Linked DNA regions of Cryptosporangium arvum DSM 44712. The protein of the gene in region 2 interacts with the protein of the main gene of each other region in a pairwise test. Links are inferred from orthologs where the notes say so. Each region holds a gene or a part of one and is shown on either strand. Other genes may lie near its edges.

Region 1 (3,112 bases), 2.9 Mb from region 2 along the record:
GGGGGCTCTACCAGCTGCTGCGAGGCCGCGGGACGCAGATCCGGGTCGCGCAGCAGCGGATCGGCGCCCGCGCGGCCACGGCCGAGGAGAGCCGGCTGCTGGAGATCAAACGCAGCGGACCGGTGCTGACGATGGACCGCACGGCCTACGACACGTTCGGCAAGGCCGTCGAGTACGGGCACCACTGCTACCGCCCGGACAACTACGCGTTCGAGATCACGCTCGTCAACAACTGACCCCGTCGTGCACCAGCGCGGCGGCGACGTCGACCGCCCGGGTCACGTCGCCGTCGGGGGGATAGAGCAAGGTCCGGCCGACGACCAGGCCGTGGACGCCGGGGAGGGCCAGCGCACGGCCCCAGGAGGCGTAGGTGGCCTCGGGGTCGCCACCGCCCTCGCCGCCGAGCAGCAGCGTCGGGAGCGTCGCGGCTTCCAGCACGCGCTCCATGTCGTCGACGACGGGCAGTTTGAGCCAGCTGTAGGCGGACGAGCCGCCGAGCCCGGACGCGATCGCGACCGACGTGATCACCGCGTCCGTGGACAGGTCGTTGACGACGCGGTCGCCCTGCCGGACGCTGCGGAACGGCTCGAGCAGGAGCGGCAGCCGGGCGGCGGCCGCGGCCGTCACCGCGTGCGCGGTCGCTTCCAGCGTGCGGGCGGTGCCCGCGTCCGCGAGATCGATGCGGACGAGCAGCTTCGCGGCGTCGAGCCCGGCCGACACCATCGAGCCGACGTCGTGGCCGGTGAACCGGTCGTCCATCTCGAACACCGCGCCGCGTAGCCCCCCGCGGTTCATCGAGCCCACCGCGATCTTGCCGTCCAGCGCGCCGAGCAGCGCGAGGTCGTCGAGGACGTCGGGGGTGCCGAGCACGCCGTCGACGCCCGGCCGCGAGAGCGCGAGCACGAGGCGGCGCAACAGGTCGTAGCGGTTTCCCATCGCCATCGGGTCGGGGCCGACGCCCAGCGCACCCCGGGCCGGGTGGTCGGCCGCGACGATGAACAGCCGCCCGTCACCACGCACCAGCGGACGGCGCGCGCGGGCCGCGAAGGCGGCGGCGATCGCGTCGGGGTTCTCGAACCGGGTCCGGCGCAGCCGCCCGAAGTCGACGGCCGGAGCGGCCAGGTCAGGCCGGGACATGCTGCTCCACTTCGGCGGTGGTGGGCATCGCCGTGGAGCACTCGCGCCGGCCGGCCACGATCGCGCCGGCGACGTTCGCGAACCGCACGGTGCGCTCCAGCGACCAGCCCGCGAGCAGACCGTGGACGAGCGCGCCACCGAACCCGTCGCCGGCGCCGAGCCCGTTGACCACGTCGACGGGGTGCGGCGGCACCTCGACGCTCTCCTCGCGGGTCCTGGCCAGCACCCCGCGTGGACCCTGCTTGACGACCGCGAGCTCGATCCCCCGTTCCAGCAGCGCGTCGGCGGCGCGGTCCGGGTCGGTCTCGCCGACCGCGACCTCGCACTCCTCGCGGTTGCCGACCGCGGCCGTGACCTGCTCCAGCGCCTTCCCGACCTCGTCGCGGGCCGACTCCGGGGACGGCCAGAACATCGGGCGCCAGTCCAGGTCGAGCACGGTGAGCGGCGCCCGGCCGCGGGCCTGCCAGGCCGCGTGGTGGGTGGCCCGGCTCGGCTCGCGGGAGAGGCCGGTGACCGTGGCCCAGAAGACCCGCGCGTCCGCGACCGCGGCCTCGTCGACCGCGTCGATCATCAGGTCGGGCGCCACCGGCTCGCGGTAGAAGTAGAGCGGGAAGTGGTCCGGCGGGAAGATCTCGCAGAACGTGATCGGCGTCTTGAGGTGGCCGACCGTCGCCACCCAGCGATCGTCGACGCCGAGGCGGGTCAGCTCGCGGTGGGCGTACCGCCCGAACGGGTCGTCACCGACCGCGGTGATCACCACGGTCTTCCGGCCGTGGCGCGCGGCCGCGATCGCCACGTTCGTCGCGCTGCCGCCGAGGTACTTGCCGAACGTCTCGACGTCCTCGAGGCCGACACCGTCCTGCAGCGGATAGAGGTCGACGCCGATCCGGCCGATCGTGATCAGGTCGTACGGTGCGGACATCCCGGAGACCACCCTTCGTCTTTTTGTCAGGACAAACTATCAATGCCCGTAGGTGCCGACAAGGGGTCATGCGCTTGTTCCATTCCGTGACACTGGCTATCGTCGGTCCACAGTTGAGTCAGGGGTGGGCTGACTTGAGGGGGAACCGATGATCGTCGTGTTCGGCGGGCGCCGGACCAGCGGAGACAGGGGCGACTTCCCGGTCGCTCACGTCGACTACGTCGAGGAGCGCGTCAGGCGCCTGCTCACCGGACTCCAACCGGCCCACCTGATCGGCTCCGCCGCGGCCGGCAGCGACCTGATCTTTCTCCGGGCCGCGCTCGAACTGGGCATTCCGGCAACCGTCGTCCTGGCCGGCGACCAATCGACGTTCGCCGAGAAGAGCGTCGCCGACCAACCGGGATGGAAATCCGTGTTCGATCGGATCCTCGCATCCCGGCGGATCACCGTCCAGGAGACCGACCCGGCACGGTCGGATGACGAGACCTACCGCGCCGTGAACACGCAAATCGTCACAACGGCGTTGGCCATGAAGGATTCCCAGGCGGGCACGCAGATTCTCGGTGTACTGGTGAGCGCCGGAGGCACTAACCACACCGAAGATCTGGCCGAGGAACTCCGCGGAAATTCGATCGACGTACTCCGCGTCGACCCGTCGATTGATCGGAACGACACTCCGCTCGCCTTCGTCGCGATGCCTTTCGGAAACAAACTCGATCCCGACCGGCCGCACGAGAACTACCAGTCGAACGCCACCTGGGAACGTCTGCTGTTCCCAGCACTGACTGATGCCGGCTACCGAGCGGTGCGCGCGGACTCGAACCCGCAGCCCGCGGTCATCGACGCTCAAATGATCCGCGATCTGCTCCGCGCCGATCTGGTCGTCGCCGACCTCGCGACGCTCAACCCGAACGTGCTCTGGGAACTGGGGGTTCGGCACACCGCGCAGCGTCGGGGAACGATGGTGATCCACTCCCGGTACGCGCCGATTCCCTTCGATCTCAAGGGCATCTCGATTCGGCTGTACGAGCGCGCGATGGAGGCGATCACCGA
Region 2 (2,937 bases):
GCCGGTTCGGAATTTCACCGACCCCGGAGCGCGCGTACTGCGTTGTTGTGGTCTGTTGCTCTGACTCTGTCTTACGTCGTCCGACGGGAGATCGCCACCGATGTCGCCGAAATCCCACCGTTACGCGCCAGTCTGACACGGTTGGCGACCGCCGATCGGCCCGGTGCGACCTTGATCACGCCCGGACGGCTACGGGGTGTCGGGGTCGGGCAGCGGCTGGAGGGCGGCCTGATGGCGGGCGGCGGGGCCGCGACCGGGCTCCGGGTCACGGCGCCGGTCGATCGCCACCATCGACCCCTCGGTGCGCTTGGCCACCGACTTCATCTCGCTGGCGGCGGCCACCACCGCACGGTGGTCGTCGAACTGGCGCTGGGTCGAGACCGTGACGCCGATCGAGAGCGTCAGCAGCCCGTGGCGGCGTAACCGGCCCTGCCGGTCGGCCACCTCGAAGTAACCCCGGGCCAGGTCGGCCGGGTCGTACAGCACGCGGCTGGCCTGGTCGAACAGCGTGATCGCCCGGTCGGTGATCGGGCGCACCTGCTCCGGCGTGCACACCACGAGGAAGTCGTCGCCGCCGATGTGACCGAGGAACGGCGGCGAACCGGCCACCCCGATCGTCGACGAGTGGAGCGCGCCGGCGGCGGCGGTGAGCATCTGGTCACCCCGGTAGAACCCGTAGACGTCGTTGACGGTCTTGAAGTTGTCGAGGTCGACGTAGCAGACCGCGTACTCCCAGCCGTGGTCCTGCCGGGCCACGATGCGCTCGGAGATGGCCTCGAGGATGCGTGTGTTCCCCGGCAGACCGGTCAGCGGCGAGACGTCACGCATCTCCCGGTTGCGGCGCAGCGTCGACTTCACCCGGGCGACGAGCTCGGTGACGTCGAACGGTTTGACGATGTAGTCGTCGGCGCCGGCGGTGAGGCCCTGGATGCGGTCGGCCGACAGGTCCTTGGCCGTGAGCATGATGATCGGGAGCGCGGCGGTGAGCGGGGACGCCCGTAACTGGCGGCACAACTCGAAGCCGTCGACGCGCGGCATCATCACGTCGAGCAGCACGAGGTCGGGCCGGTGGCGCTCGATCGCGGCCAGCGCACCGCGGGCGTCGTGGGCCGTGACCACATCGAACCGCTCGAAGCGCAGGTTCATCGCCACCAGCGCCGCGACGTCGGTGTCGTCGTCGACGACGAGGATCACCCCGTCGGAACCGCGAGCGACGCTCCCGCCGGAGACGTCGGCCGCGTGCCCGGTCACGGCGTGGCCACCGGCTCGGGGCGGGTCACCGGCGGGCCGCCAGTTCGCGGAGGGCGGCGACCGCCTTCGCGGGGTCGTCGGCGTTGTACACGGCGGAGCCGGCGACGAACGTGTCGGCCCCGGCCTCGGCCGCGGCGTGGATCGTGTCGGCGTTGATGCCGCCGTCGACCTCGATACGCAACTCGAGATGCCCGGACTCGACCCGCCTGCGGGCCTCGGTGACCTTCGGCAGGACCTCGGCCATGAACTCCTGGCCCCCGAAACCGGGTTCGACGGTCATCACGAGCAGCGTGTCGAAGTCCCTGAGGATCTCGAGGTAGGGCTCGAGGGGCGTGCCGGGCTTGAGCGCCAGCCCGGCCTTGGCGCCCGCCTTGCGCAGGTCACGCCCGACCGCCGCCGGGTCGTCCGTCGCCTCGGCGTGGAACGTGACGTTGTGCGCACCCGCCTCGGCGTAACCCGGCGCCCAGCGCGCCGGGTCCTCGATCATCAGGTGACAGTCGAGCGGGATCTCGGTGGCGGCCCTGATGCTCTTCACGACCGGCAGGCCGAGCGTGAGGTTCGGGACGAAGTGGTTGTCCATGACGTCGACGTGCAACCAGTCCGCGCCCGGCGTGCCGGGGCGCCCGGCCACCGAGGCGGCCGCCTCCGCGAGGCGGGCGAAGTCGGCGGACAGGATGCTCGGTGCGACGAAAAGTTCCACGTCCGAAAGCTTAGTCGTGGCCTCCGACCGGCTTGCGCAGCAGCGACAGGAACATCGCGTCGGTGCCGTGGCGGTGCGGCCAGAGCTGCAGGGCGGCCGCGCGGGACGCGCTCACCCGCTCCGGCGTCGGGTTGAGGTCCGCGGCGGCCGCGGCTTCCGGCACTCCGCGGACGTCGACGGGCTCGGCGCCGGTGCGACGGCAGACGTCGGCCACCAGCACGCGGGTCTCGGCCAGGTGCGGTGAGCAGGTGACGTACGCGACCAGGCCACCCGGGCGGGCCGCCCGGAGCGCGGCGGTGAGCAGCTCGCGCTGGAGTTTGGCCAGGGCCGGCACATCGCCCGGCTCCTTGCGCCAGCGCGCCTCGGGGCGGCGGCGCAGGGCTCCGAGGCCCGTGCACGGAGCGTCGACGAGCACCCGGTCGAAGCCGCCCTCGGGCAGGTCGGGGTGGGTGCCGACGTCGCGGCCGTCGGCGGTGAGGACGGTCGCGGGCAGGCCGGCCACGGCTTGCTGGACGAGCACGGCGCGGTGCTCGATCACCTCGACCGCGGTGAGGTGCGCGCCCCGGTCGACGCCGATCGCGGCCAGCAGGCCCGCCTTGCCGCCGGGACCGGCGCAGAGGTCGAGCCACCGGGCGTCGGGGCCCTCGAGGGGTGCGGCGGCGAGGGTCCAGGCGCAGAGCTGGCTGCCCTCGTCCTGGACGTGCGCGCGACCGTCGGCGATGGCCGGGATGTTGCCGGGGGCGCCTTCGGGGAGCCTGACGGCGACCGGTGACCACCGGCCCAGGAGCGAGCCGGGGTCGTCGGCGGACGGTGCGGCCTGCTTCTCGGCCACGGCCGCGATCTCGGGGACCGGGGCTTGCTCCACCGGGGCTTGCTCGGCTGAGGGCTGCTCGGGCGCGAGCTGCTCTGGGGTCGGCTGCTCGGACGGGGCCTCCTCGGTCGCCGGCGGGCGCTGGGAGGCGGCGTCGGTGGCTTCGGTCCGGGTC
Region 3 (2,954 bases), 1.5 Mb from region 2 along the record:
CCGGCCGACTGGTCCGCCGACCGGCGCGACTCGTTCTACCGCGAGTACAACGACCACATGCTGCGCAACCTGACCGTGCACGAGGCCGTACCCGGGCACTTCCTGCAGCTCTCGCACGCCCGCCGGTTCCGGGCCGGCACCCGTGCCCGTGCGCTCTGCATGTCCGGCTCGTTCGTCGAGGGCTGGGCGGTCTACGCCGAGGAGATGATGGTCGACGCCGGCTTCGGCGGCCCGCAGGTGCGGATGCAGCAGCTCAAAATGCAGCTGCGCATGACGATCAACGCGCTGCTCGACCAGCTCGTGCACGCCGAGGGCCTGGCGGAGGCCGACGCGATGGCGCTGATGCTGGACAAGGGCTTCCAGGAGGAGCGCGAGGCGGCCGGGAAGTGGCGCCGGGCGCTGCTCACCGCGGGCCAGCTCTCCACGTACTTCGTCGGCTACACCGAGGTGAGCGCAGTCGCCGCGGCCCGCCCGTCGGACGTGCCGGTGAAAACCTGGCACGACCGCATGCTCGCCCACGGCTCTCCGTCCCCGCGCCACCTGAGGACGCTCCTCGACGTCTGAACCGTTCTAGGGCACCAGTGCGCGTGTCGGTTACCGGCCGCGACTACGCTGCGAGGGAAGAGCGCGGGCCACCGCCCGAACGCGAACGCCCCGACCTTGAGGAGCGATGCAGTGGCCACGATCGAGGCCGTCGCCGCCCGTGAAATTCTTGACTCGCGCGGTAACCCGACCGTCGAGGTCGAGGTCATCCTCGACGACGACACCGTCGCCCGCGCGGCCGTCCCGAGCGGCGCATCCACCGGTGCCTACGAGGCCGTCGAACTGCGTGACGGCGGCACGCGATACCTGGGCAAGGGTGTCGAGAAGGCCGTCCAGGCCGTCGACGACGAGATCGGCCCCGAGCTGCTCGGGTACGACGCCGCCGAGCAGCGGCTGATCGACCAGGCGATGATCGACCTGGACGGCACCGACAACAAGGGCCGCCTGGGCGCCAACGCGATCCTCGGCGTCTCGCTCGCCGTTGCGAAGGCGGCCGCCGACTCGGCGCAGCTGCCGCTGTTCCGCTACCTCGGTGGCCCGAACGCGCACACGCTGCCGGTGCCGATGCTGAACATCCTCAACGGTGGCGCGCACGCCGACTCGAACGTCGACATCCAGGAGTTCATGATCGCGCCGATCGGCGCCGGCTCCTTCAAGGAGGCGCTGCGCTGGGGGGCCGAGACCTACCACGCGCTCAAGAGCGTCCTGAAGTCGCAGGGGCTGGCCACCGGCCTCGGTGACGAGGGCGGTTTCGCGCCGAGCCTCTCCAGCAACCGCGCCGCGCTCGACCTGATCGCCACCGCGATCGACAAGGCCGGCTACACGCTGGGCACCGACATCGTGCTCGCGCTCGACGTCGCGGCGACCGAGTTCTACCGTGACGGCGCGTACGAGTTCGAGGGCGCCAAGAAGTCGTCGGCCGAACTGGCCGACTACTACACCGAGCTGGTGAACAACTACCCGATCGTCTCGATCGAGGACGGCCTGTCCGAGGACGACTGGGACGGGTGGAAGGCGCTCACCTCCGGTCTGGGCCAGCGCGTCCAGCTGGTCGGCGACGACCTGTACGTCACCAACCCGGAGCGGCTGGCCCGCGGCATCGCCGAGAAGGCCGGTAACGCGCTGCTGGTGAAGGTCAACCAGATCGGCACGCTCACCGAGACGTTCGACGCGGTCTCGCTCGCCCACCGGGCCGGCTTCAAGTGCATGCTGAGCCACCGCTCCGGTGAGACCGAGGACACCACGATCGCCGACCTCGCGGTGGCCACCGACGCCGGCCAGATCAAGACCGGTGCCCCGGCCCGCTCCGAGCGGATCGCCAAGTACAACCAGCTGCTCCGCATCGAGGAGGAGCTGGACGACGCGGCGACCTACGCCGGCACCACCGCCTTCCCCCGGTACACCCCGGCCTCCTGATGGCCGGTCCGCGCCGTACTCCCAGTGGCCAGCGTCCGTCCCGGGCCGGTGGCAACCGCCGCCCGTCGACGTCGTCGGCGGCCAGGAGTGCGGCGCGGAACTCCACCCCGCGGGGTACGACCCCGCACGGCGGGCGCGTCACCGGCCGGGTGCCCGGCAAGCAGCGTGACTACCCGGTCTCGTCGCTGCCGGCCCAGCGGCGGGGCGCGGGACGCAGCCCGGGCGCCGGTAGCCGCGAAGGGCGCAGGCCGGGCGTCCGCCGCACCGCGGCCTCCGCGACCGCGGCGCTCGACGGACGCCGGTTCGTCCGGCGTGGCGAAGGCCGGTTCACCGGCCGCGCGGCCGTGCTCGCGATCCTGTTCGCGGTGCTCGTGCTGACGCTCGCGTACCCGGTCCAGCAGTACCTCGCTCAGCGGTCGCAGATCGCGGAGGCCGAGCGCGCCCAGGCCCGCCAGAACGAGCGGATCGCGGCGCTACGCTCGGAGCTGGACGCGTGGAACGATCCCGAGTACGTCAAGGGTCAGGCCCGGTCGCGTCTGCAACTGACCCAACCAGGGGAGAAGCGGTACGTCGTGCAGGACCCGTCACGCGGTAACGGAGGCCCCACCTCCACCGAGCCGTCCGGTTCGCCGGTCAACGACCCGCGCTCCTGGTACGGGCGGCTCTGGGACAGCGTCGAGGCGGCCGACCAAAAGTGACAGGTCTGTCGGAAGCCGATCACGAGACGGTGGCGGCTCAGCTCGGGCGCGTCCCGCGCGGCGCGATCGGCGTCGCGCACCGCTGCCCGTGCGGCGCGCCGGACGTCGTCGAGACCGCGCCGCGGCTGCCCGACGGCACGCCGTTCCCGACCACGTTCTACCTGACCTGCCCCCGGCTGGCCGGGCTGCTGTCCACCGAGGAGTCCGGCGGGTTGATGCGCGACATGTCCGCGCGCCTCGAAGAGGACCCGGAGCTCGCCGCCCGCTACGAGACCGCCCATCAGGACTACCTGGAGC

Evidence for each region.
Region 1: the proteins of rpe (region 2) and iolC interact in binary tests that used the Escherichia coli proteins (3 or more experiments, as listed by UniProt). The link is inferred for Cryptosporangium arvum DSM 44712 from one-to-one orthologs.
Region 3: the proteins of rpe (region 2) and eno interact in binary tests that used the Escherichia coli proteins (3 or more experiments, as listed by UniProt). The link is inferred for Cryptosporangium arvum DSM 44712 from one-to-one orthologs.

What each region holds. Positions count from the first base shown.
Region 1 is NZ_KK073874.1:5,508,886-5,511,997, forward strand. The notes cover bases 92-3,051. They hold iolC (5-dehydro-2-deoxygluconokinase), read right to left. Parts: upstream 2,060-3,051; coding sequence 1,124-2,059; downstream 92-1,123. Other genes in these bases: CRYAR_RS25115 (GntR family transcriptional regulator), read left to right, coding at 92-236; CRYAR_RS25120 (Cgl0159 family (beta/alpha)8-fold protein), read right to left, coding at 226-1,137; CRYAR_RS25130 (TRAFs-binding domain-containing protein), read left to right, coding at 2,208-3,051. Also shown: more of CRYAR_RS25115, read left to right, coding at 1-91; more of CRYAR_RS25130, read left to right, coding at 3,052-3,112. UniProt on the Escherichia coli protein: Catalyzes the ATP-dependent phosphorylation of fructoselysine to fructoselysine 6-phosphate. Functions in a fructoselysine degradation pathway that allows E.coli to grow on fructoselysine or psicoselysine.
Region 2 is NZ_KK073874.1:2,582,071-2,585,007, reverse strand. Bases 115-2,899 are described here. They hold rpe (ribulose-phosphate 3-epimerase), read right to left. Parts: upstream 1,952-2,899; coding sequence 1,277-1,951; downstream 115-1,276. Other genes in these bases: CRYAR_RS48565 (transcription antitermination factor NusB), read right to left, coding at 1,962-2,899; CRYAR_RS12080 (response regulator), read right to left, coding at 190-1,251. Also shown: more of CRYAR_RS48565, read right to left, coding at 2,900-2,937. UniProt on the Escherichia coli protein: Catalyzes the reversible epimerization of D-ribulose 5-phosphate to D-xylulose 5-phosphate.
Region 3 is NZ_KK073874.1:1,093,575-1,096,528, forward strand. The notes cover bases 16-2,817. They hold eno (phosphopyruvate hydratase), read left to right. Parts: upstream 16-675; coding sequence 676-1,959; downstream 1,960-2,817. Other genes in these bases: CRYAR_RS04975 (DUF885 domain-containing protein), read left to right, coding at 16-564; CRYAR_RS04985 (FtsB family cell division protein), read left to right, coding at 1,959-2,657; CRYAR_RS04990 (DUF501 domain-containing protein), read left to right, coding at 2,654-2,817. Also shown: more of CRYAR_RS04975, read left to right, coding at 1-15; more of CRYAR_RS04990, read left to right, coding at 2,818-2,954. UniProt on the Escherichia coli protein: Catalyzes the reversible conversion of 2-phosphoglycerate (2-PG) into phosphoenolpyruvate (PEP). It is essential for the degradation of carbohydrates via glycolysis.